DNA from 3 places in the Mesorhizobium sp. M1027 genome. Region 2 is predicted to be linked to each of the others. Evidence: predicted binding sites of a transcription regulator. Region 2 holds the regulator's gene; each other region holds the start of a gene.

Region 1 (7,728 bases), on a different contig from region 2:
AACCCGTCCTTGGTGATGCCGGCATTGTTGACGAGGATGTCGACGCCTTCGAGGTCGGCCTCCGCCTTCTGGCCGAGCGCCTTGACGTCGTCGCGGTTGGAAAGATTGGCCGGGAAAAGCTTGACCCGGTCGCCCAATTCGGCGGCCAGCGCCTCCAATTTCTCGATACGTGTGCCATGCAGGCCGACGATGGCGCCCTGGCCGTGCAGCACGCGGGCGATCGCCTCGCCGATACCTCCCGATGCGCCGGTGACGAGCGCCTTGCGGCCGGTCAATTCGAACATTCTTGCCTCCTGATCTGAGCGAACACCCTTTGCATGGAGCGGGGTCAAATCGCCAGTTGATTATGCAAGCGCCGCCAGCGCCGCCTCGACATCCGCCGCGGATCCGATGGCAGTGGTGGCAATATCGCGGTTGATGCGGCGGGCCAGCCCCGACAGCACCTTGCCGGCGCCCACTTCGTAAAGCGTCGCAACGCCGTTGCTGCCGAACCACTCCACCGTTTCGCGCCAGCGCACGCGCCCGATCACCTGTTCGACGAGGCGGCGGGCAATCTCGTCAGGATCGCTCGTCGGGGTCACAGTAACATTCGAGACCAGCGGCACGACCGGCGCACGCTTCGTCACGGCGGCCAACGCCTCCCGCATGATCTCGGCCGCAGGCTTCATCAATGCCGAATGGAAGGGCGCCGAGACCTGCAGCATCAGCGCCCGCTTGGCGCCCTTTTCCGTGCATAGCTTCGCCGCCAGTTCGACCGCCGGCCTGGCGCCGGAGATCACCAGCTGGCCGCCGCCATTGTCGTTGGCGATCTGGCACACCAAGGCTTGCGCGGGATCTTTGGCGGTGCCTTGGGCGGCCTCTGCGCAAGCGGCCTCGACGTCGGCCTGTTCCAGCCCGATGATCGCCGCCATCGCGCCCTCGCCGGCCGGTACAGCCGCCTGCATGGCATTGCCGCGGATACGCAACAGCCGGGCGGCGTCGGCGACCGAAACGAAACCAGCGGCCGCAAGTGCCGAATATTCACCGAGCGAATGGCCGGCGACATAGGTGACCTTGCCGTTCAGGGAGAAGCCGCGCGCCTCCAGCGCCCGGACTGCGGCAAGTGACACCGCCATCAGCGCCGGCTGAGCATTGGCGGTCAGCGTCAGCGTCTCTTCCGGGCCTTCCCAGATCAGCTGCGATAGTTTTTCACCGAGCGCGTCGTCGACTTCCTCGAAGATCTGCCGCGATTCCACAAAAGTATCGGCGAGGTCCTTGCCCATGCCGACAGCCTGGCTGCCCTGCCCCGGAAAGGTGAATGCGATGGCCATCGTCGGCTCCCAGCTGCTGGTTCTCGCTGCCTGTGACGCAAGGCGTGCGCCCAAGTCAAGTCCAACCTTGACCGCTCGGCGTCGGCCGAGTGCCTGTTTCGGCAGGCTTTTTGGCGATCACTCATGATGAAAACCGCTCACGATTTGTTTGCTGGCTCTTCTTATTTCCGCCGCAGGCGCTAGGCTTTGCGTGACAGTTCGATGACAATCGAGTGACGCCTTTGTTGCGGGCCGGGGAACTATTGAAGTGGCAAAGACCAAGCAGAGCGCAGCCGAGGCGGCGCCACAGTTTCTTGAAGGCGATCCGTCGACTGGCTATCTGCCGGCGCGCAGATGGCCTGTCATCCGCTATGGCCTTATCAGCTTGCTGGCTGCGGCTATCCTGGTGTTTGCCATCGAACTGATCGTGCGCGGCAACTTTGCCGGCACCATTGATTTCTTTCTGCAGCCTTTCAAACCCGGCTGGACCACGATCATCATTTTTGCGCTGATCCTCATCGGCCTCGACGCCGTGCTCGGCCGCAGCCATCAGAGCCTGATGATCGTCGCGCCGCTGACATTGTCGCTGGCGTTCGTCGGCCACCAGAAGTCGCTCTATCTCGGCGATCCGCTCTATCCGACCGATTTCCTCTATTCCCGGCAGATCGTGGCACTGATGCCACTCCTGGTCCGCGATCGCCCGGGAACCGCCATTGCCCTGGCGATCGGCATCGTCGGCGGGCTGTCGCTGCTCGTCTATGGCTGGCGGTTATGGCGCCGCCGCGTTCCGGCGCTCAGCCACAAGGGCCGCCTTGCCCGGCTGACGCTGACGGTGCCGCTGATCGCTTTCTTCGTCTCCATCATGGACTATGCCACTTTCTCGTGGACGCGCGACCGGCTGCAGATCATCCCGATTATGTGGGACCAGAAGGAAAACTATGCCTCGAACGGTTTTGCGCTCGCCTTCGCGCTGAACGTCCCGATGGCGCATGTCTCGGCGCCGCCCGGCTATTCCGACAAGGCGATCGAAGCGATCGGCAAACCGCAGGTGATCGCCTCGGTACCTGCCGAGAAGCCCGACATCATCGTCGTGATGAGCGAATCCTTCTGGGATCCGACCAAGCTGCCCGGCGTCACCATCACACCCGACCCTATCCCCAATGTGCGGGCACTGCGCACGGGCTACATGTTCTCGCCCGAGTTCGGCGGCATGACGGCCAACATCGAGTTCGAGGCCCTGACCGGCTTTTCCAACGCCTTCCTGCCGGCGGGCAGCATTCCCTACCAGCAATATGTGCGGACACCGACTCCCTCGCTGGCGACCTTCCTGAAAAGTCAGGGCTACCGAGCGCGCGCCATCCATCCCGGCACCAACTGGTTCTGGAACCGGGGGGCCGTCTATGCCGATTTCGGCTTCAACGACTTCAAGTCCGAGGAGACGTTGCCGCCCATGCAGAAGCGCGGACCGCTCGCGTCGGACGCAGCGATGACCGACGAGATCATCCGCGAAGCCGATACCAGCGCCGAGCCGGTCTTCTTTTTCGCCGTCAGCCTGCAGAACCACGGGCCGTATGAGCCGTATCGCTATACCAATCCGACCCACAAGGTGCAGGCGCCGATCAGCCAATGGGCACGTGAATCGCTGTTGAGCTACGCCGAAGGCTCTTCCGACGCGGACCGCGGCCTCGAGCGGCTGATCGAATGGGCGAAGAAACGCGAGCGGGCGACCGTCATCGCATTCTTCGGCGATCACCTGCCGCCGCTTGGGCCGGTCTACGTCGAGACCGGTTTCCTGAAGGACAATGTCGCGCCGCGCAAGGAGCCGGCCGACCAGATGCTGCAGCACCACCAGACGCCATTGATCGTCTGGTCGAACCGCAGCGGCCCCTCCGAGGATCTGGGCGCCGTCAGCCCGGCCTTCCTGCCCTACCATATCCTGAAAACGGCCGGCATCAGCCATCCCTATTACACCGGCTTCCTCGGCCAGTTGCGAGAGCGCTACCGCGTCATCGACCGTAATTTGCTGTTGGCACCGGGGGGCGAGGCCACCCCCGATTGGTCGCGTCAGAAAGAGATCGACCCGGCAATCCACGACTTCCGTCTGCTGCAATACGACATGATGTTCGGCAAGCGCCATGCGGCGCCCGATTTCTTCCCCGAAACCACAGGCAAAGTGGCTGCACACACGAGCTGAGGCAGCTGAAGTTGCAGCGTGATGCGCGAACTCCGATCGTGTCGTCGAGAGACGGGAATTGTTGCAGCTGATTGCCGACTGCGTAGAGCTGTTCGATTTGTTGGCGTTACCTCGACCGTCTCCCGCGATTATACGAACAGGGCATCCGGTTTGTTTTGTCAGGCGAAATGCAGGAAAACATTCTTGGGTCCGGGCAGGGAATCCGTAAGACCTTGCGAATGAGGCCAGCAGCCCAATAAGACCGGACAACTCATGTGCTACCTAATCCGGACAACTCATCTGCTTACGACACGTCGGCCGTTTGCCCTTGCCTTGCGGCCAAATTCCTGTATAGACGCCCGCAATCTGCCGGTCCTTGCTGGGGGCTGAACGGAGGGCCGGAGGTTTTTCGAAACCTTCGCGTGAAGCCAGAAGCGCTTCCGCCTCCCGTGTCTCCGCTCTCGACCGTCTCGTCATGCTCCTTTCTTCCCCGCCTTCGCAAGGCTTGCGGGTCAGAGAAGTTGCAGAGGCTTTTGCCGCCGGGAACCGGGAGAGAAACGAAGAAAGGCACGAACACTATGGCTCTATACGAACATGTGTTTCTTGCTCGGCAGGACCTCTCGCAGCAGCAGGTCGATGCGCTTGTCGAACAGTACAAGGGCGTCATCACTGCGAATGGCGGGTCCGTCGGCCGGGTCGAGAACTGGGGACTGAAGTCCCTCACCTACCGGGTCAACAAGAACCGGAAGGCATATTATACACTCATGGACATCACCTGCCCCCCGGCCGCGCTCAACGAAATGGAGCGCCAGATGGGTCTGTCCGAGGACGTACTGCGTTTCCTGACCATCAAGGTCGATGCGCATGAGGAAGGTCCGTCGGCAATGATGCAGAAGCGCGAAGAGCGCTCGGAACGCGGCGGCTTCGGCGACCGCGACCGTGGCCCGCGCTCATTCGGTGACCGCGATCGCGGTGACCGTGGTGATCGTCCGCCGCGCAGCTTCGGCGATGGCGGTGCCGATCGTGGCCCGCGCCGTCCGCGCGAAGGCTTTGAAGGAGCCGCAGAATAATGGTCGACATCAACCAGATCCCAACCCGGCGCCCCTTCCACCGCCGCCGCAAGACTTGCCCGTTCTCTGGCGCCAACGCGCCGAAGATCGACTACAAGGACGTGCGGCTTCTGCAGCGCTACATCTCCGAGCGCGGCAAGATCGTGCCATCGCGCATCACCGCCGTCAGCCAGAAGAAGCAGCGCGAACTCGCCAAGGCGATCAAGCGTGCCCGCTTCCTCGGCCTGCTGCCCTACGTGGTCCGCTAAATCTACGCGGGCGGTTCGCCGCCCGCTTTTTGTCACCGGCCACGACGGGCGTAGCCGGATCGAACACCAAATCCCGGGTTGGATTCGACAAGAGATCCTAACTGCCGCGACAGGCAGGACAGCGACACAGGCGGCGACGCCCAGCTTCCTGACCTGTTCCAGACAACTCGGCGCCGATCCGGAGGATAGCGCCCAAGCGAAGGAACAAAACCATGGAAGTCATTCTTCTCGAACGCGTTTCCCGCCTCGGCCAGATGGGCGACACCGTCAAGGTCAAGGACGGATTCGCCCGCAATTTCCTGTTGCCGCAGGGCAAGGCGCTGCGCGCCAACGAAGCTAACAAGAAGAAGTTCGAGGGACAGCGGGCGCAACTGGAAGCCCGCAACCTGGAGCGCAAGTCCGAGGCCGCGCAGATTGCAGAAAAGCTCGACGGCAAGAGCTTCATCGCCGTGCGCTCGGCCGGCGAGACAGGTCAGCTTTATGGTTCGGTCTCGACACGCGACATCGCCGAGCTGGTGACCGCGGAAGGTTTTTCGGTCAACCGCAACCAGATCCTGCTCAACCAGCCGATCAAGACCATTGGCGTCACCAATGTGGCGATCGCGCTGCATCCGGAGGTCGAGGTTACCATCACGCTCAACATTGCCCGCACGGCCGACGAAGCCGAGCGCCAGGCCAAGGGCGAAACACTGACCACCGCCGAAGCCATCTACGGCGAGGACATCAACGATAATGCGCGGCCGGAAAACTTCTTCGATCCGAATGCGGAGTTCGAGGGCGGCGAAGACAACGGCTGATCGTCATTCGTCGGCATTCGCCGGCTAATCGCTATTCTGGACCAATGCCCGGGCCTCGTACCCGGGCATTTTTATGCCAAATGGAACTTTTCGAACCCCTATATCTTGATGCAGAATAAGACAGCCTGTCTGACCGAGAGGGGACATTTGGTCATGAATATTCTGCTGAAACGCATTCTCGACCGCCTGGTCCGCACAGGCAATCTCAAGGTGACAGGGCCGCAAGGCTCGATGGTGACTTTCGGTGACGGCAGCGGCGAACCGGTGCACATGCACATCAAGACCAGGCATGCCGAGCGCGCCATCACTTTCGATCCGATGCTGGCGGTGCCGGAAGCCTACATGGACGGTGAACTCGACATTCTCGAGGGCGGCGTGCTGGGGGTGATGCGGATTGCCTTCCAGAACATGGGCAGCGGCGGTATCGATGCGACCTGGTCGAAAGCGATCGAAGGTCTGCGCCACGCCTTCCGGCGCCTGCAGCAAATCAACACGGCGTCGCGGGCGCGCCGCAACGTGCAGCGCCATTACGATCTGTCGGGCGACCTCTACCGCCTCTTCCTCGATGAGGACATGCAATATTCCTGCGCTTATTTCGAGCAGCCGGATATGACCCTCGACGAGGCACAAGCGGCCAAGAAGCGCCATATTGCCGCCAAGCTCAGGCTGAAGGCCGGCCAGACGGTGCTCGATATCGGCTCCGGCTGGGGTGGGCTTGGCCTTTATCTCGCCAAGGCGTTCGACGTCGACGTACAGGGGGTGACGCTGTCGACCGAGCAGCACGGCGTCGCCACCGATCGCGCCCATGCGCAAGGCCTGCAAAACCGGGTTCATTTCGACATCAAGGACTATCGCGAACTCAATGAACGTTTCGATCGCATCGTCTCGGTCGGCATGTTCGAGCATGTCGGCGTCAATCATTTCCGCACCTTCTTCGACAAGTCGGCGACGCTGCTGAAGCCGGACGGCGTCATGCTGCTGCATACGATCGGCCGCTCCGGCGTGCCGTGGGCGACCAGCGCCTTCATCCGCAAATACATCTTCCCGGGCGGCTATATTCCGTCGCTCTCAGAAGTGATGCCGGCCATCGAAAAATCGGGGCTCGTCGTCACCGACATCGAGGTTCTGCGGCTGCATTATGCAGAGACGCTGAAGCATTGGGGCGAACGCTTCGCCGCCAACCGCGACAAGGCCAAGGCGATTTATGACGAGCGCTTCTGCCGTATGTGGGAGTTCTATCTTGCCGCCTCGGAAGCTGCCTTCCGCTGGCAGGATCTGGTGATCTTCCAGATCCAGATTGCCAAGAAGAACGACACGCTGCCGATGACGCGCGACTACATGGCCAATTGTGAGAAGGCGCTGGAGATGCGCGATCTTGGACGTCGTGAAAAGGCTCCGGCGGCCAAGCCCGCTCGCCGCCGCAAAATGGTGGATCCGGAGTAGACGGCCGGCGATCGCGCCATTGCCGCTTGCCATTTGCCGACTGGCACGCTGAAAAGGCTCCCGTCAACGCGGGACCTTTTTTATGACCTACCTCCTCTACGTCGCTGCCGCACTTGCCGAGATCGCCGGCTGCTTTTCGTTCTGGGCATGGTGGCGGCTGGAAAAATCGGCGCTGTGGTTGGCGCCCGGTCTCGTCTCGCTGGTGCTATTTGCGTGGCTGCTGGCGCTGGTCGACACCAGCGCGGCGGGCCGGGCCTACGCCGCCTATGGCGGCATCTACATTGCCGCCTCGCTGGCCTGGCTGTGGCTGGCGGAAGGCGTGCACCCCGACCGCTGGGACCTTGCCGGTGCCGCGATCTGCATCGTTGGCGCCTCGGTCATTCTGCTCTCACCTCGGACTGTCTAAGCGATGGAACTGCCCGTCCCGCTTAGACAAGGCGTCGACCGCCTTCTCGAACAGGTGCCGTTGCCGATGCTTAAGCAAGCGGCAAAGACGCTGTCGGACCGCTACCGCGCAGAGTTGCGCGACGGTCGCCTGCACATGGCCGAAGACATGGCGGTGAAGGCCTATCTGGCAACGCGGCTGCCGGCGACCTATGCTGCCGTCCGCGCCAGCCTCGAGGCCGTAAGCGAGGTGCGGCCCGATTATGCTCCGAGAACCCTGCTCGATGTCGGCGCCGGCCCTGGCACGGTGCTTTGGGCCACAAC
Region 2 (7,728 bases):
CACCGGCGGTGCCGTCATTGGCCGCGACCACGGCATCGACCTTGTTGTCGTTGGCGGTCAGGAACTGTTCCATGTTCTTCTGAGCGTTGGCCGGCAGCCAGCCGTCCGTATAGGCCTCGCCGACATTCTTGATCTTGCCGCTGTCGATGGCCTCCTTCAGCACCTCCATCGAACCGGCAAACAGGAAATCGGCATTCGGATCGGAACCCGAACCCTTGATGAAGACGTAGTTGCCTTCCGGCTTCACCTTGAAGACTTCGCGGGCCTGCATGCGGCCGACCTCCTTGTTGTCGAAGGTCAGATAGAACACGTCCTTGTTCTCGATCAGCCGGTCATAGCCGACGACCGGGATGCCTTCGTCCAGTGCCTTCTGCACGGCCGGCCCGATGGCCGAGGCATCCTGTGCGAGGATGATCAGCGCATTGGCACCCTGCGAGATCAGGCTCTCGACGTCGGTGAGTTGCTTGCCGGGGTTGGACTGTGCGTCGGCGGAAATATACTTGTCGCCGGCGGCCTCGATGGCCGCCTTCATTGCGGCCTCGTCGGTCTTCCAGCGCTCTTCCTGGAAGTTCGACCAGGAAACGCCGATGAGCTTGTCTTTCGCCTGCGCCACCGACGCCAGCGCCAGCGTCATGGCGACACCCGCCAGAATGGCGGCCGTGAATTTCTTCATCATATCCTCCCTGCGCCGCGTACGGCGTGACCAATTGCTCAACGACCAGCTTAGAAGCTCTAATTTTTTCGAGCCTCGAAAAAATACTGGCCCGATCTCCGGCTGCTGTCAACATCGATTCTGATGGATTTTGATGACTGTGCGAGTTTTTTCGAGCGTCGGAATAAACGATGACAGCGCCACCTGCATCTGACACTATTTGCCGCATCCGACACTATTTGTCGGACATTACCGACGGCTTCCGGTTCATGAGCGGCCGCGGCAACCGGGAGGAAAGCAAAACGATGTCGGTCGGAATCCGCCATGACGATTTGCGCCGGCGCAACCGGGCGATGGTGATCTCGGCGGTGCGCCGGGCCGGCCAGCCATCGCGTACGGAGATCGCAGCCACCACCGGCCTCAGTCATTCAACCATATCGGCGATCTCCTCCGACCTGATACGGGAAGGCATCCTCGCCGAGAGCAAGGCAAGTGAGCCCGTTTCGTTGAAACGCGGTCGTCCACAGGTCGGCCTCGCCCTCAACCCGGAAGCGGCGGCGGTGCTGACTGTGGTGTTGTCGCTGAATTTCCTGTCGGCCGCCATTATCGACTATGCGGGACAGGTGGTCGCCGAGGAACAGCGCCGGCTGGACACGCTGACCATGCCGCGCGACGAGCTGATCCGCGAATGCATGGCCATCGTCCGGCGCCGGCTTGAGGACCCAGACCTTGACGTCCGCAGTGTCGCCCGCATCGCCCTGGCGATTCAGGGCATTACCGACTCCCCTGCACGCGCCATGCTGTGGTCGCCGATCACGCCGCAGACCGACATCGCCTTTGCCGACATGCTGGAGGACGAATTCGGCATCCCGGCCACGGTGGAGAACGACTGCAATATGATGGCGGTGGCTTTGCGCTGGCGCAATCCGGATCGCTATCGCGACGACTTCATCGCCATCCTGCTTTCGCATGGCATCGGTATGGGGCTTGTGCTGAAGGGCGAACTGTTCACCGGGACGCATTCCTCGGGCGGCGAATTTGGCCACATGATCCATCGTCCGGGCGGAGCGCTCTGCCGTTGCGGGCGGCGCGGCTGCATCGAAGCCTATGCCGGCAACTATGCCATCTGGCGCAACGCCAGGCAGATGAGCGAAGACAGCGAACCGGTCGCCGACGTCGGCGACGCCGACATGCGCGCGCTGGCCGCCCGCGCGCGCGAGAAGGATGGGCCGGAACGCGAGGCCTACCGCAAGGCCGGCGAAGCGCTGGGTTTCGGTCTCGGCTCGCTGTTCGCGCTGATCGATCCGGCACCGGTCGCGATGGTCGGCGCCAGTGCCGCCGCCTTCGATCTGATCGAGCCGGCCTTGCGCAAGGCCATCGCCCAGACCGCCGGCGGCCAGCACTCGGGCTCGATCTCCTTCGATACCGAGCCGAACGAATTGCCGCTGATCCGCGAAGGCTGCGCGATGCGGGCGTTAAGCTTCGTCGACCAGGAGATTTTCGCGCCGGGCGCGCAAATGAGGCCCGGCGTCAGAAAGAACGTCGCCTGACCAGGCGGGTCAATCTTCCCTGATCGCATAGCCGGCACCGCGGATGGTGCGGATGACATCCGGCATGCGGCCGTTATTGACGGCTTTGCGCAGCCGCCCGACATGCACGTCGACGGTGCGTTCGTCGATATAGATCGTCTCGCCCCAGACATTATCGAGCAACTGGCTACGCGAGAAGACGCGGCCCGGATGCCGCATCATGAACTCGAGCAACCGGAATTCGGTCGGCCCGAGCCGGATCTCGCTCTTCTTGCGATAGACCCTGTGCGATTCGCGATCGAGCACGATGTCGCCGACCTTCAGCACGCTGGACAGCACTTCCGGCTTGGCGCGCCGCAGCAGCGCCTTGACCCTGGCCATGAATTCCGGTGTCGAAAACGGTTTGACAAGATAGTCGTCGGCGCCGGTCGAAAGACCGCGCACCCGGTCGCTCTCCTCGCCGCGCGCGGTCAGCATGATGATCGGCAGCCGCTCGGTTTCGGGGCGCACGCGCAACCGGCGGCAGAGCTCGATGCCGGAAACCGCCGGTATCATCCAGTCGAGCACCAGAAGGTCGGGCACATTCTCCTGCAAACGGATCTCGGCTTCGTCGCCGCGTGTCACCACCTCGACCTGGTAGCCTTCGGATTCGAGATTGTAGCGGAGCAGCACGCCCAACGGCTCCTCGTCCTCCACCACCATTATGCGTGGTGCGATCATCGGCTGGGCACCCCCATCATGTCACCGGCGCGGACATTGTCGTTTCGTCCTGCTTCGGACGGTTGACCGGCAATTGCTCGCCGGTCAGCACATAATACGCATTTTCGGCGATGTTGGTGACATGGTCGCCGATCCGCTCCAGATTCTTGGCGCAGAACAGCAGATGCGTGCAAGCGGTGATGTTGCGCGGATCCTCCATCATGTAGGTCAACAGCTCGCGGAACACCGACGTGTATTTGACGTCGATGCGCTCGTCGGCGGCACGCAGCTTGGCCAACGCGGCCGCATCGCCTGCAGCATACTCCTCGATGACGCCCTGCACCTGGATGAGCACCAGCTGCGCCATCGCATCGATGGAATGCGATAGGTCGCGCGGCGTGACGCTGAGGCCGACCGCGCTCACACGCTTGGCGATATTCTTGGCAAGGTCGCCGATGCGTTCGAGGTCGCCCGCCATGCGGATCGCTCCGACGACATGGCGCAGATCGTGAGCCATTGGCTGGCGCTTGGCGATCAGGGTGATGGCGCGGTCGTCCAGTTCGCGTTGACGCGCGTCCATGATGGCGTCGTCAGAGACGACGCGTTGCGCCAGCACGTTGTCGGAATTCAACAGGGCCTTGGTCGCCCCGCCGACCATCGAACCGGCGAGGTCGGCCATGTCGCGGATCAGCTTGCTGATCTGCTCGAGATCCTCGTCGAAAGAAGCGACTGTGTGTTCGCCCATGGTCCTGTCCTCATATGCATGATCGGAACGGCTCAGCCGAAGCGGCCAGTGATGTAGTCCTGCGTGCGCTTCTCGCGGGGCGACGTGAATATCTTCTCGGTCCGGTCGAACTCGACCAGTTCACCCAGATACATGAAGGCGGTCTGGCGCGACACGCGCGCCGCTTGCTGCATGTTGTGGGTGACGATGACGATCGTGTAGTCGGCTTGCAGCTCGTCGATCAGTTCCTCGATCTTGGCCGTCGACAGCGGGTCGAGGGCCGAAGCCGGTTCGTCGAGCAGAATGACTTCCGGCTTCACTGCCACGGTGCGGGCAATGCAGAGCCGCTGCTGCTGGCCGCCGGACAGGCTCAAGCCGCTGGCGTTTAGCTTGTCCTTGACCTCGCTCCACAGCGCGGCCCGCTTCAACGCTTGCTCGACGCGGCCGTCCATCTCGGACTTGCCGAGATTCTCGTAGAGCCTGACGCCGAAGGCTATGTTCTCGTAGATCGACATCGGGAACGGCGTCGGCTTCTGGAATACCATGCCGATCTTTGTCCTGAGGAGGTTGAGATCCTGCGACCGGTCGAGAATGTTCTTGCCGTCGAGCAGCACCTGGCCCTCGGCGGTCTGTTTCGGGTAGAGCTCGTAGATGCGGTTGAAGACGCGCAGCAGCGTCGATTTCCCGCAACCCGAAGGGCCGATGAAGGCCGTGACGCTGCGCTCGGGCAGCGACAGGCTGATGTCCTTCAGCGCCTTGCTCTGGCCGTAGTAGAAGTTGAGGTTCTTGACCTCGATCTTCGTCTTCTCGGTGACCGTTTCGGTCATCGTCATGTCCGGAGACAACATCTGTGTCATCTGTCCTCTCTGCGTCCGGTAAGGCTGCGGGCGAGGATGCTCAAGCCCAGAACCGTCAGGGTGATTATGAGTGCGCCGGTCCACGCCAGTTGCTGCCATTCCTCGTAAGGGCTGAGAGCGAACTGGAAGATGGTCACCGGCAGGCTGGCCATCGGCGCGTTGATATTGCTGCTCCAGAACTGGTTGTTGAGCGCGGTGAAGAGCAGCGGCGCCGTCTCGCCGGAAATGCGTGCTATCGCCAGCAATATGCCGGTGACGATGCCGGACAATGCGGCGCGGTAGGCGACCGAACGGATCACCACCCAGCGCGGCGCGCCGATCGCGGCACCGGCTTCACGCAACGCGTTCGGCACCAGGTTGAGCATGTCTTCAGTGGTGCGCACGACCACCGGAATGACCAGGATGGCAAGCGCCACGGCGCCGGCAATGGCCGAGAAATGTCCCATTGGCCGCACCATCAATTCATAGACGAACAAGCCGATGATGATCGACGGCGCCGACAACAGGATGTCGTTGATGAAGCGGACGACGGTGGTGATGCGCGAAAAGCGTCCATACTCGGCCATGTAGGTTCCCGCCAGCACGCCGATCGGCGTGCCGACGACAACGGCGATGATCGTCATCAGCAGGCTGCCCGCGATGGCATTGAGCAGGCCGCCGGCCTCGCCCGGTGGTGGCGTCATCTCGGTGAAGACCGCGAACGAAAGCCCGGCTGTGCCCTTATAGACCAACGCACCGAGGATGAGCGCCAGCCAGGCAAGCCCGATGCCGGCGGCGACGACGCAAAGCGCCATCATCACCGAATTCCTGGCTTTGCGGCGGCTGTGGAGCGATGAGGATGTCGACATCGGTCAGGCTCCCGTACGGGCGTCGATCCGCATCAGCATATAGCGGGCGGCGGCAAGGATCAGGAAGGTGATGACGAACAGGATCAGGCCGAGCGCGACCAGCGAGGAGGTGTAGAGGTCGCCGTCGGCCTCGGTAAATTCATTGGCGATGGTCGCCGAAATCGTCGTGCCCGGTGCGAACAGGGAGGCACTGATGCGATGCGCGTTGCCGATGACGAAAGTCACCGCCATGGTTTCGCCGAGTGCCCGGCCGAGGCCAAGCATGACGCCGCCCATGATGCCGATGCGGGTATAGGGAATGACCACGCGCCGGGTCACTTCCCAGGTCGTGCAACCGATGCCGTAGGCCGATTCCTTCAGCACCGCCGGCACCGTATCGAAGACATCCTTGGTGATCGAGGTGATGAAGGGCAACACCATTATGGCGAGGATCAGCGCCGAGGTCAGAAGGCCGATGCCGTAAGGAGGGCCGGCGAAAAGGCTGGATAGTCCCGGCACGCCGTGGAAGATGTTGATGATGAAGGGCTGTATCGTCGTCTGCAGGAATGGCGCGAACACGAACAGGCCCCAGATACCATAGATGATCGAGGGAATGCCGGCCAATAGCTCGACCGCTATGCCGATCGGGCGCCTGAGCGGGCGCGGGCAGAGCTCGGTGAGAAAGATCGCAATGCCGATGCCGATCGGAACCGCGATCAGGATGGCGATGGCCGCCGTTACCAGGGTGCCGTAGATCGGCGCCAGTGCGCCAAATTTTTCCGTGACCGGATTCCAGCTCTCAGTCGTCAGGAAAGAAAAGCCGAAGGACGACAGCGCCTGCCATGAGCCGGCAAACAGCGAGATCGCGACACCGCCGAGGATGACCAGCACAAGGATTGCGGAAGCGCGGGTGAGTCCGCGAAATATGGCATCTGTGAGCGCGAAGCGCCGCACCGTAGCGTCCCTGGCCCGGGCTGCTGCAGATGATGGCATGGCATCGGAAGCGATGGTCATTGGGTCCTCGCGATTAAAGGCAACAGGGAGGGCGCCGTCGACGCCCTCCCTGGAGGAGATTACATAGCCGAGTAGAGCGGCTTGCCATCGTCGCCGACGACTTCCTTGGCCCACATGGCCTTGACGCTCTCAACCACCTTGTCGGGCATCGGAACGTAGTCCAGCTCGCCGGCCATCTCGTCGCCCTTGTCATACGCCCAGGCGAAGAATTTGAGCGCTTCGCCGGTGGTCGCGGCGTCGTCCGGCTTCTTATACAGGAGGATCCACGTCGCCGCCGTCATCGGCCAGGACTCGGCGCCCGGCTCATTGGCGAGGATCACCCCATAGCCCGGCTGCGAGCTCCAGTCGGCATTGGCCGCTGCCGCCGAGAACGCGGCTGCGGTGGGCTCGACCTTCTTGCCGTCCTTGTTGATCATGTCGGTGTGGGTGAGCTTGTTCTGCTTGGCGTAGGCGTATTCGACATAACCGATCGCGCCGCCGGTCTGGGAGACGTTGTTGGCAACGCCCTCATTGCCTTTGGCGCCGATGCCGACCGGCCATTCCACGGCCTTGTCGACGCCAACCTTTTCTTTCCAGTCCGCGCTGACGTCGCCGAGGTAATAGGTGAAGTTGAACGTCGTGCCCGAACCATCGGAACGGTGAACGACCGCGATCGCTTGCGAAGGCAGCTTGACGTCGGGATTGAGCTTCTTGATCGCCTCGTCATCCCAGCTCGTGATCTTGCCGAGGAAGATGTCGGCCAGCGTCGGGCCGTCGAGAACCAACTCGCCCGGCTTGATGCCTTCGAGATTGACGACCGGAACGATGCCGCCCATCACCATCGGGAACTGAGCCAGTCCGGACGCTTCAAGCTCGTCGCCCTTGAGCGGCGCATCCGAAGCGCCGAAGGTAACGGTCTTGGCCTTGATCTGCTTGATACCGCCGCCGGAACCGATCGACTGGTAGTTGAGGCCAACGCCGGTGTCTTTCTTGTAGGTGTCGGCCCACTTCGCATAGATCGGGTAGGGGAAGGTGGCGCCGGCGCCGGAGATGTCCGCGGCGAGCGCGGCGGACAGAGTGAGGGTGGTCGTCGCCGCCATTGCAATCGCAACGGCCGCCGAGCGGATGAAATGTCTCATGTGGCCTGCTCCTGTTCGGAATATGGTCTCTCGGCGCCATTCCTCCGGCGCCCGCTGAGGCCAATAGCCCCCGATTATTACAGTCGCATGACAGTTTCATGTCGCTCCGGTAACGTCGTCCAGCCGGGTTAAGAAGGAGCGGCCGCGGGCTTTGTCGGCATGGGCCGCGGTTTGCCGCTGGAATCAGCAGCTTGCGTGATTTCCGGCCGGCATCGTCGGCTCGGCGATCGCAGCCACCGGCTTTAAAAGAAAAAAACCGGACGGGAGCGCGTTGCATGCAGCCAGAACGTGTCATGGCCGCGCCATCG
Region 3 (7,728 bases), on a different contig from region 2:
TCGGACGCTATTCGCGCAGGGAAATTCTGCACATCCGCCATCACTCGCTCGACACGCCGCGCGACTTCGACCTGTCGCCCTATTTCCGCATCAGCAAGCCGACCCTCGAATATGGTTTCGACTACCGGCAGATGATTTGGGACGACAAGCCCTGGATTACCAACGCCGAAACAAGGGTTCAGAGTGGCGGCTAGGCCGGCAGCGGCCGTCGTGCCTTTGCGGCGGCCCGGCCGGGTGTCCGCGTGCCGGCGTCGCGCGGATGCGGTCCGATCGGCATGATCGCCGGGAATGGCGTCGCGCCGAAAGCGAAGGTCCATTTGTAGCCGATCAACCCGTCTTCCGGCGTCGTGTGCTGATCGTGATGCGCAAGCAATTTGGCGCGCTCGGCCAGTTCCTCCGCCTCCCGCCTGACCATTTCCGCCGTCTCGGGCCGCATCCGCCTGGAGAAGCTGACGAATGTCGCCTCGCGCTCCAGATGGGTGATGGCCCAGCCGATGAAGTTCTTGTTGGTCACCTCGAACAGTGGCCGCAATGGCCCGTCGAAATTCCACTGGATTGGCGTCTCGACCAGCAGCCTGGCCGACAGGCCGCGACCGAGCGCGACCAGCCCCAACTCCTCGAGGTCGCGCAGATAGAGGAACATCGAAGCCTCGCTCAACCCCTGTGAGCGCATGATGCCTTCGGGCGTAAATTTTTCCGAAAGCATGACGAAGATGAACAGCAGTGCCGGCCGGCCGGCGAGCTTGCGCTCGATCTCCGGCGCGATGTGGTTGGCAGGTCCTGGTCCTCTGTTCATAGAGCCGAGCACGTTCTCCAACTCCACGCCGGCGGCAGCGCAGATCTCCATCAGCCGGTCGAGCTTGCAGTTGCGCTCGTGGAAAATGCGCTTCACCGTCGGCTCGGAAACGCCCATTCGCTCGGCAAGGACGCGGTAGGTCACGCCCTTGGCCTTCAGCGTCCGCTTCAGCGCGTCGAAGATCAGGCCGTTCATGGGATGCACCTCTTTTGCACGATTTGGTATCAATCTTCGGTACTAGTCCCGATAGATCTTCCCGAAAAGTATCGAAAGGCCTAGCTCTCCGCCAGTCCATTACAGGAGACTAGCCATGAAAAGCCTCTTCACACCGATACTTCTCGCCATCGTCGGCATCGCGACTGCGCCGGCAGTTCAGGCCGCTGAACTCTGGCGCGCCGGCGGCCTCGAGCAACCTGAATCGGCGCTGTTCGACGCCGCCGGCCAGCGCGTTATCGTCTCGAACATCGTCGGCAATCCCGGCGAAGCCGACGGCAACGGCTATCTGTCGGTTCTGTCGATGGACGGCAAGCTGGTCACGCAACACTGGACCGACGGCATGGACGCGCCCAAGGGCATGGCGATTGCCGGCGGCAAACTCTACGTCGCCGACATCACCCATGTGCGCGTCGTCGATCTCCAAAGCGGCAAGCTAGCGTCGACGATCGACGTGCCGAACGCTGTCTTTCTCAACGACATGACCGCTGATGCATCCGGCAAGGTCTACGTCACGGATATGCTTGCCGATACGATCTATCGCAGCGACGGCGACCGGCTCGAACTGTTCATCAAGGATGCGGCGCTCGCTTCGCCGAATGGCATCTTCGCCGATGGCGGCCGGCTGATCGTCGCTTCGTGGGGCAAGGGCATCAAGCCCGACTTCAGCACCGCGGAGCCGGGCGGCCTGCTCTCGGTCGATCTCGCCACCAAGGCCGTTTCGCCTCTGGCTGGCGCGGAAAACTTTGCCAACCTCGATGGCGTCGTTGCCATCGGCGGCAGCATCTACGCCACTGCCTATATGACCGGCACGCTCTACCGCTACAAAGCCGGCGGTACGCCGCAAGTGGTTGCGACGTTCAAGCCGGGCAGCGCCGATATCGGCACAGATGGCAAGTCGACAATCTTCGTGCCGCTGATGAACGAGGGCGAGGTCTCAGCGTTGGGTCTCGACTAAGCCGGAAGTTGCCAGCTCAGGCGGCGGGCGCGGCTTTCTTCAGCTGCGCCCGCGCATCCGTGATCGATGCGGCATAAGTCACCAGCGGCCGCTTGACACCGTGGTTGATCAGCATGCGGCGTGTCTGCGGTGAAGCGCCTGAGATAATAAAGCGAACGCCGGCGCGCTTGGCCTTGTGGGCCGCGCCCTCGATGACATTGGCCGCCGTCGAATCGAAGAACGGCACCGCCGAACAGTCGAGGATGAAGTTGCGCTGGTCGGCGATGCGGTCCAGCACCGTGCCGACGGTCGAGGCGGCGCCGAAGAAAAAGGCGCCCGATATCCGGTAGACCACGGTGTCGGCATCGCTCGCCTCGCTGGAATCATAAGCGCTGGCTCGGTCGGCGACGTCTTCCTGCACCAGGGATTGATGGTCCGCCTCCACCGCGATGCTCTTGGCCATGCGGTCGATGAACAGGATCGAGCCTAGCGCGAAGCCGACGACGATGCCTTCGGTCAGGTCGCGGAAGATGACGATCAGGAACGTCGCCATCAGTACCAGCGCATCGCCGCGCGAGGCGCGCAGCAAGGTGGCGAAGGCCTGTTTCTCGAACATGTTCCAGCACACCACCGCCAGCACGCCGGCAAGTGCTGCAAGCGGGATATAGCTGGCCAGCGGTGCCGCCACCAGCATCAGAGCAAGCAGAATGGCCGAGTGCATCATGCCTGAGACCGGTCCATGCGCGCCGGCCCGTACATTGGTCGCGGTGCGGGCAATGGTGCCAGTGGTGCATATGCCGCCGAACAAGGCGGAGGCGATATTGGCGAAGCCTTGCGCCACCAACTCGCAATTGGAGCGATGCCGCCTTCCGGTCATGCCGTCGGCGACGACGGCCGACAGCAGCGATTCGATCGCCCCGAGCAGCGCAAAGGCGATGGCGTCCGGCAGCACGTCGATTATCCTGTCGAGGCTGAGCGGCGGGAAGGCCGGCCATTGCAGGCTGCGCGGGATGCCGCCGAAGCGCGTGCCGATCGTCTCGGCCGGCATGGCGAGCAATGCGACGACGAGGGATGCCAGTCCGATGGCAATCAGCATAGCCGGCCACTTCGGCCGAAACCGCTTCAACATCGCAATGGTGATGATGGTCAGTGCCGCCACCGCAGTTGCGGCGAGGTTGATCGTTCCGGCCGCCTCGCCAATGGCGATCAGCTTCGGCACCAGCGGCCCTGGCTCCTTGCCGGCGAGCTTCAGCCCGAACAGTTCGACGATCTGGCCGGAGAAGATGATGACAGCGATGCCGGCGGTGAAGCCGACGGTCACCGGGTACGGGATGAATTTGATGTAGGTGCCAAGTCTGAGATAGCCGATGGCAAGCAGGAACACGCCGGCCATCATCGTCGCCAGCAGCAAGCCGTCGACGCCAACCCGCGCCACCGTCGCCGCCACAAGCACAATGAAGGCGCCGGCCGGGCCGCCGATCTGGAAACGGCTGCCGCCAAGCGCCGAGACCAGGAAGCCGCCAATGATCGAGGTGTAGAGCCCGCGCTCCGGCGTCACGCCTGAAGCAATGGCAATTGCCATCGACAACGGCAGCGCAACGATGGCGACAGTCAGCCCGGCGATGGCATCCGCCTTGAAATGCGTGAGCGTGTAGCCCTCGCGCAGCACCGTCACCAGCTTCGGGGTGAACAGTTCGGAAAATGTCGGCCGCGCCGGTTGATGCACTGCCCGCTGCGTCTGATCCATCGAGTGCCTTCCGCATGAAACCAAGGAGCGGCGGGATCGTCGGCAGGACTGTCGGCGGTCGCCGTCGCGACTTGGAGCGGCGTGCGTCCAAATAGGCGCACAGATACGCCCCAACACTTTTGACCCGCGCATCGGACTATCCGAAAATCGAATTTGATTTTCGGCGATGCGGCAGTAGCGTCAGCCTTGCGGGTTCTGCGGCGTGACAGGCTTGAGGCGAACGCCCCTGCCGCCACGCTCGCTCGCCTGGTTCTCGCCGATCAGCTCGACCCCGGCCTCTTCAAGGGCCTGGATGACCTTCATCAGCGTATCGACCACGCCCCGGACCACGCCGTCGCTCGCTTCCATGCGCTGAATGGTTGGAAGCGAAACCCCGGCGCGCTCGGCGAGGGTCTTCTGATCGATGCCGGCCAGCGCCCTCGCGGCACGCATCTGCGCGGCAGTGATCATCGGTCAAACCCCCGTCTGAGTTCTGCAGTATCACATATAATACCTTCATAATGATGGGTCAAACATCATCTTGCATATGTGAAACATGCAACATCCTTTGCCAGCCGGTGCGCTGGCATGCTACAAACCTCGGCATCGTTTGGCGGGACATCCATTGCGGTACCGATTTTACACTACGACCTCAAAAGGATGAGCAGGTGAAGACATTCAAAGCGTTGGCGACCTCGACAGTCTTGCTGTCGATGGTTTTCCTGCTGGCAGGCTGCGGACATGGCCTGATCAACAGGCTGATTTGAAGTAGTCCGGCCGACGTCAGGTGCCGTCGGCCCGCCCTAGCCATCGCTCCAGCAGTCGTGCCGCCAGCCAGCACAGCATCGCCCAGGCAAAGCCGGCGCACCAGCCGGCCAGCACGTCGGACGGCCAGTGGACGCCGAGATAGATGCGGCTGATGCCGACCACCACCGTCGTCAGCACCGCCAGCACGAGCACATAGATCTTCGTTGTGCGCCCGGGCAAAAACCGTGCCGCCATGCTGCCCAGCGTCAAATACGTCACCGCCGACAGCATGGCGTGGCCGCTCGGAAACGAAAGCGATGCCACATCGGCGAGATGCGAGACCAGATCGGGGCGCGGCCGGTCGATATCGAATTTCAGCACGCTTGACAGGAGCTGGCCGCCCGCCACCGCGACGAACATGAGAAGCGCCGCGCCTGGCCTGCGGATAAGGAGCAGATAGACGATCATTGCTGCCGTGATCAGCACCAGTACGCTGGCGCTGCCGAGGCTGGTGATGTCGCGCATCGCTCCTTCCAGCCATGCCGGTCCGATCGGATTGTCGGGCTGGCCGGCCTTGCGGAAGGCAAGTAGGATTTCGGTGTCGAAGGCATGCGGCGTGGTCGCCCGCGCCAGCTCCATCAGTTCTTCGAACCCCCACAGCCCGCCGGCAATGACCAGCCCGGCCAGCAGAACCGGGAACTCCAGCCAGTTGCGCAGTCTGCTTGCAATCTTCTTCATCGGCCCGATCGCAGCTACAGCCTTTGCAGATAGGGTCCGAGCGTGATCAGCGCCACAGCTGCGATGGCAAGCACAATGCCGGTTGCCTGTAAGGTATTGACGCGCTCGCCGAAGAAGACCAGCGCCACCACATTCACCGACACCAGCTGGATCACCGCCGACAGGCTGAACGACACAGACATGCCGAATTCACGGATCAGCCTCAGCATGATCAGATTGCCCAGCGAATAGAGCGCCAACGTCAGCACGATCTTGCCGAGGCTCGGCGCCAGCCCCCACTGTTTTGCGGCCATCGCCGCCAGCAGGAAGATCACGGTCGAAACGCAGAGCTGCCCAAGTCCCCAGAAACTCACTTTTGTTCTCTCCCGATGCGGTCCCTACGCGCTGCCGCAGCTCTTGTTTCCGAAGCGCCGGTCGCGGTCAAGCGGGACTGATGTTGGATACGAAATCGCAGGTGGCAATTAGCCGGCATGTCATCAAACTGTGACCTGCCGGTAATACCGGATTGGCCAGGCAACACGCTCCAGCAATCCATCCAGCCAGAGGCAGGCCCCCATGACTGAACAGCGCTCGACCGAACATCGCACCCCTGACGCCCATTTCCGCACCAGTCTGCTCGAGGAAAACGATGGGCCAGGAGCCAATCCCACCGATAACCGCACCATGGGTGAGATCATCGCCGCGCGGTTCTCGCGCCGCGGCTTCCTCAAGGGCTCGCTTGCCGTCTCGGCCATAGCCGCTACCGTTAGCCCGCTGGCGCTGATCACCGCCGACAACGCCCGCGCCGCCGAAGGATCCGCCTTCGCTTTCGACGAGCTCGAGGCCGGCATCGACGACAAGCATCACGTCGCACCTGGCTATGACGCTGACGTGCTGCTGCGCTGGGGCGATCCGCTGTTCGCCGATTCGCCGGAATTCGATCCGACAAAACAGTCGGCGGAAGCCCAGGCCAGACAATTCGGCTACAACAACGACTATGTCGGTTATATCCCGATCGGCGGCTCGGCCGAGCATGGCCTGCTGGTCGTCAACCACGAATACACCAATCCGCATCTGATGTTCCCGGGCCTCGTCACCATCGTCGATGGCAAAGCCAAGCAGGCGCCCCTCAGCAAGGAGCAAGTCGATGTCGAGATGGCCGCGCATGGCGGCACCATTGTCGAGATCCGCAAAGAAGCCGGCAAATGGCAGGTCGTGCGCGACGGCAAGCTCAACCGCCGCATCACTTCCAATACCGAGATGGCACTGTCTGGCCCCGTCGCCGGCCACGACCGCGTCAAGACCAGCGCCGACCCGAGCGGTACGAAGGTCATCGGCACCCTCAACAACTGCGCCGGCGGCGTCACGCCGTGGGGCACCTATGTCATGGCCGAGGAGAACATCCACGGCTATTTCTCGGGCGAGCTGCCGCAGGGCCATAACGAGGCGGCCAACTACAAGCGCCTCGGCATTCCCGAAGGCGCCTATGAATGGGCGGCGCATCACGACCGTTTCGATATCGGCAAGGAGCCGAACGAGCCGAACCGCTTCGGCTGGATCGTCGAGGTCGACGTCCAGGATCCGACGTCGGTGCCGAGGAAGCGCACCGCCATGGGCCGCTTCAAGCATGAGGGCGCAGAATCGATCGTCGCCAAGGATGGCCGTGTCGTCTTCTATCTCGGCGACGACGAGCGCTTCGACTATGTCTATAAGTTCGTCACCACAGGCAAGTTCAATCCGGACGATCGCGCCGCCAACATGAATTTGCTCGACGACGGCACCTTGCATGTCGCCAAGTTCGCCGAGGACGGTTCAATCGAATGGCTGCCGATCGTCTTCGGCCAGGGACCGCTGACAGCGGCAAACGGCTTTGCCGGCCAGGCCGACGTGCTGATCGAGACGCGCCGCGCCGCCGACCTGCTTGGCGCCACCAAGATGGACCGCCCGGAAGACATCCAACCCAATGCCGCCAATGGCAAGGTCTATGTCATGCTGACCAACAATTCGAAGCGCAAGGCTGACCAGGTCGACGCCGCCAATCCGCGCGCCGAAAACGCCTTTGGCCATATCATTGAGATCGTCGAGGATGGCGGTGATTTCGCTGCGACCAAGGGCAAGTGGGAAATCCTGCTGAAATGCGGCGATCCCGCCGTGGCCGAAATCGGCGCCACCTTCTCCACCGCAACCACTGCCAATGGCTGGTTCGGCATGCCGGACAATTGTGCGGTCGATTCGGCCGGCCGCCTCTGGGTTGCTACCGACGGCCAAGGCCCGAAGGCCACAGGCCGCACCGACGGCCTGTGGGCGGTCGACACGGAAGGCCCGGCGCGGGCGACCTCAAAGCTGTTCTTCCGTGTGCCGATCGGCGCCGAAATGTGTGGTCCCCTGTTTGCGCCGGACGACCAGACTGCTTTCGTTGCCGTCCAGCATCCAGGCGACGGTGGCGAGGACTGGGAGGCTTTTGGGCGTCCGTCCTATTATGAGGATTTGTCGACCCGCTGGCCTGACTTCAAGCCGGACATGCCGGTGCGCCCGGCGGTCGTTGCCATCACCAGGCAAGGCGGCGGCAAGATCGCGGTCTGAGACGCAAGA

The links. The regulator PhoB, encoded in region 2, activates phosphate uptake and scavenging genes when phosphate is short. The targets are predictions, from matches to a motif close to TGTCATNNANCTGTCAT.
Region 1: the regulator PhoB is predicted to act here: its motif matches at 1,501-1,517, upstream of NKH50_RS28050 (LTA synthase family protein).
Region 3: the regulator PhoB is predicted to act here: its motif matches at 5,629-5,645, upstream of NKH50_RS04540 (PhoX family protein).

What each region holds. Positions count from the first base shown of each region.
Region 1 covers NZ_JAMYMW010000020.1:29,124-36,851, reverse strand. The annotation lists gene fabG (3-oxoacyl-[acyl-carrier-protein] reductase) at 1-284, opposite strand, end outside; gene fabD (ACP S-malonyltransferase) at 345-1,310, opposite strand; gene NKH50_RS28050 (LTA synthase family protein) at 1,558-3,483, shown strand; gene rpsF (30S ribosomal protein S6) at 4,041-4,532, shown strand; gene rpsR (30S ribosomal protein S18) at 4,532-4,780, shown strand; gene rplI (50S ribosomal protein L9) at 4,993-5,577, shown strand; gene NKH50_RS28030 (cyclopropane fatty acid synthase) at 5,731-7,020, shown strand; gene NKH50_RS28025 (YnfA family protein) at 7,103-7,426, shown strand; gene NKH50_RS28020 (small ribosomal subunit Rsm22 family protein) at 7,430-7,728, shown strand, end outside.
Region 2 covers NZ_JAMYMW010000010.1:143,602-151,329, forward strand. The annotation lists gene xylF (D-xylose ABC transporter substrate-binding protein) at 1-673, opposite strand, end outside; gene NKH50_RS20385 (ROK family protein) at 958-2,202, shown strand; gene phoB (phosphate regulon transcriptional regulator PhoB) at 2,212-2,901, opposite strand; gene phoU (phosphate signaling complex protein PhoU) at 2,918-3,625, opposite strand; gene pstB (phosphate ABC transporter ATP-binding protein PstB) at 3,658-4,461, opposite strand; gene pstA (phosphate ABC transporter permease PstA) at 4,458-5,309, opposite strand; gene pstC (phosphate ABC transporter permease subunit PstC) at 5,313-6,302, opposite strand; gene pstS (phosphate ABC transporter substrate-binding protein PstS) at 6,362-7,420, opposite strand.
Region 3 covers NZ_JAMYMW010000002.1:16,957-24,684, reverse strand. The annotation lists partial or broken gene NKH50_RS04575 (hypothetical protein) at 1-194, shown strand, start outside; gene NKH50_RS04570 (helix-turn-helix domain-containing protein) at 191-991, opposite strand; gene NKH50_RS04565 (SMP-30/gluconolactonase/LRE family protein) at 1,107-1,967, shown strand; gene NKH50_RS04560 (SulP family inorganic anion transporter) at 1,984-3,693, opposite strand; gene NKH50_RS04555 (helix-turn-helix domain-containing protein) at 3,874-4,143, opposite strand; gene NKH50_RS04550 (phosphatase PAP2 family protein) at 4,456-5,157, opposite strand; gene NKH50_RS04545 (hypothetical protein) at 5,172-5,510, opposite strand; gene NKH50_RS04540 (PhoX family protein) at 5,713-7,719, shown strand.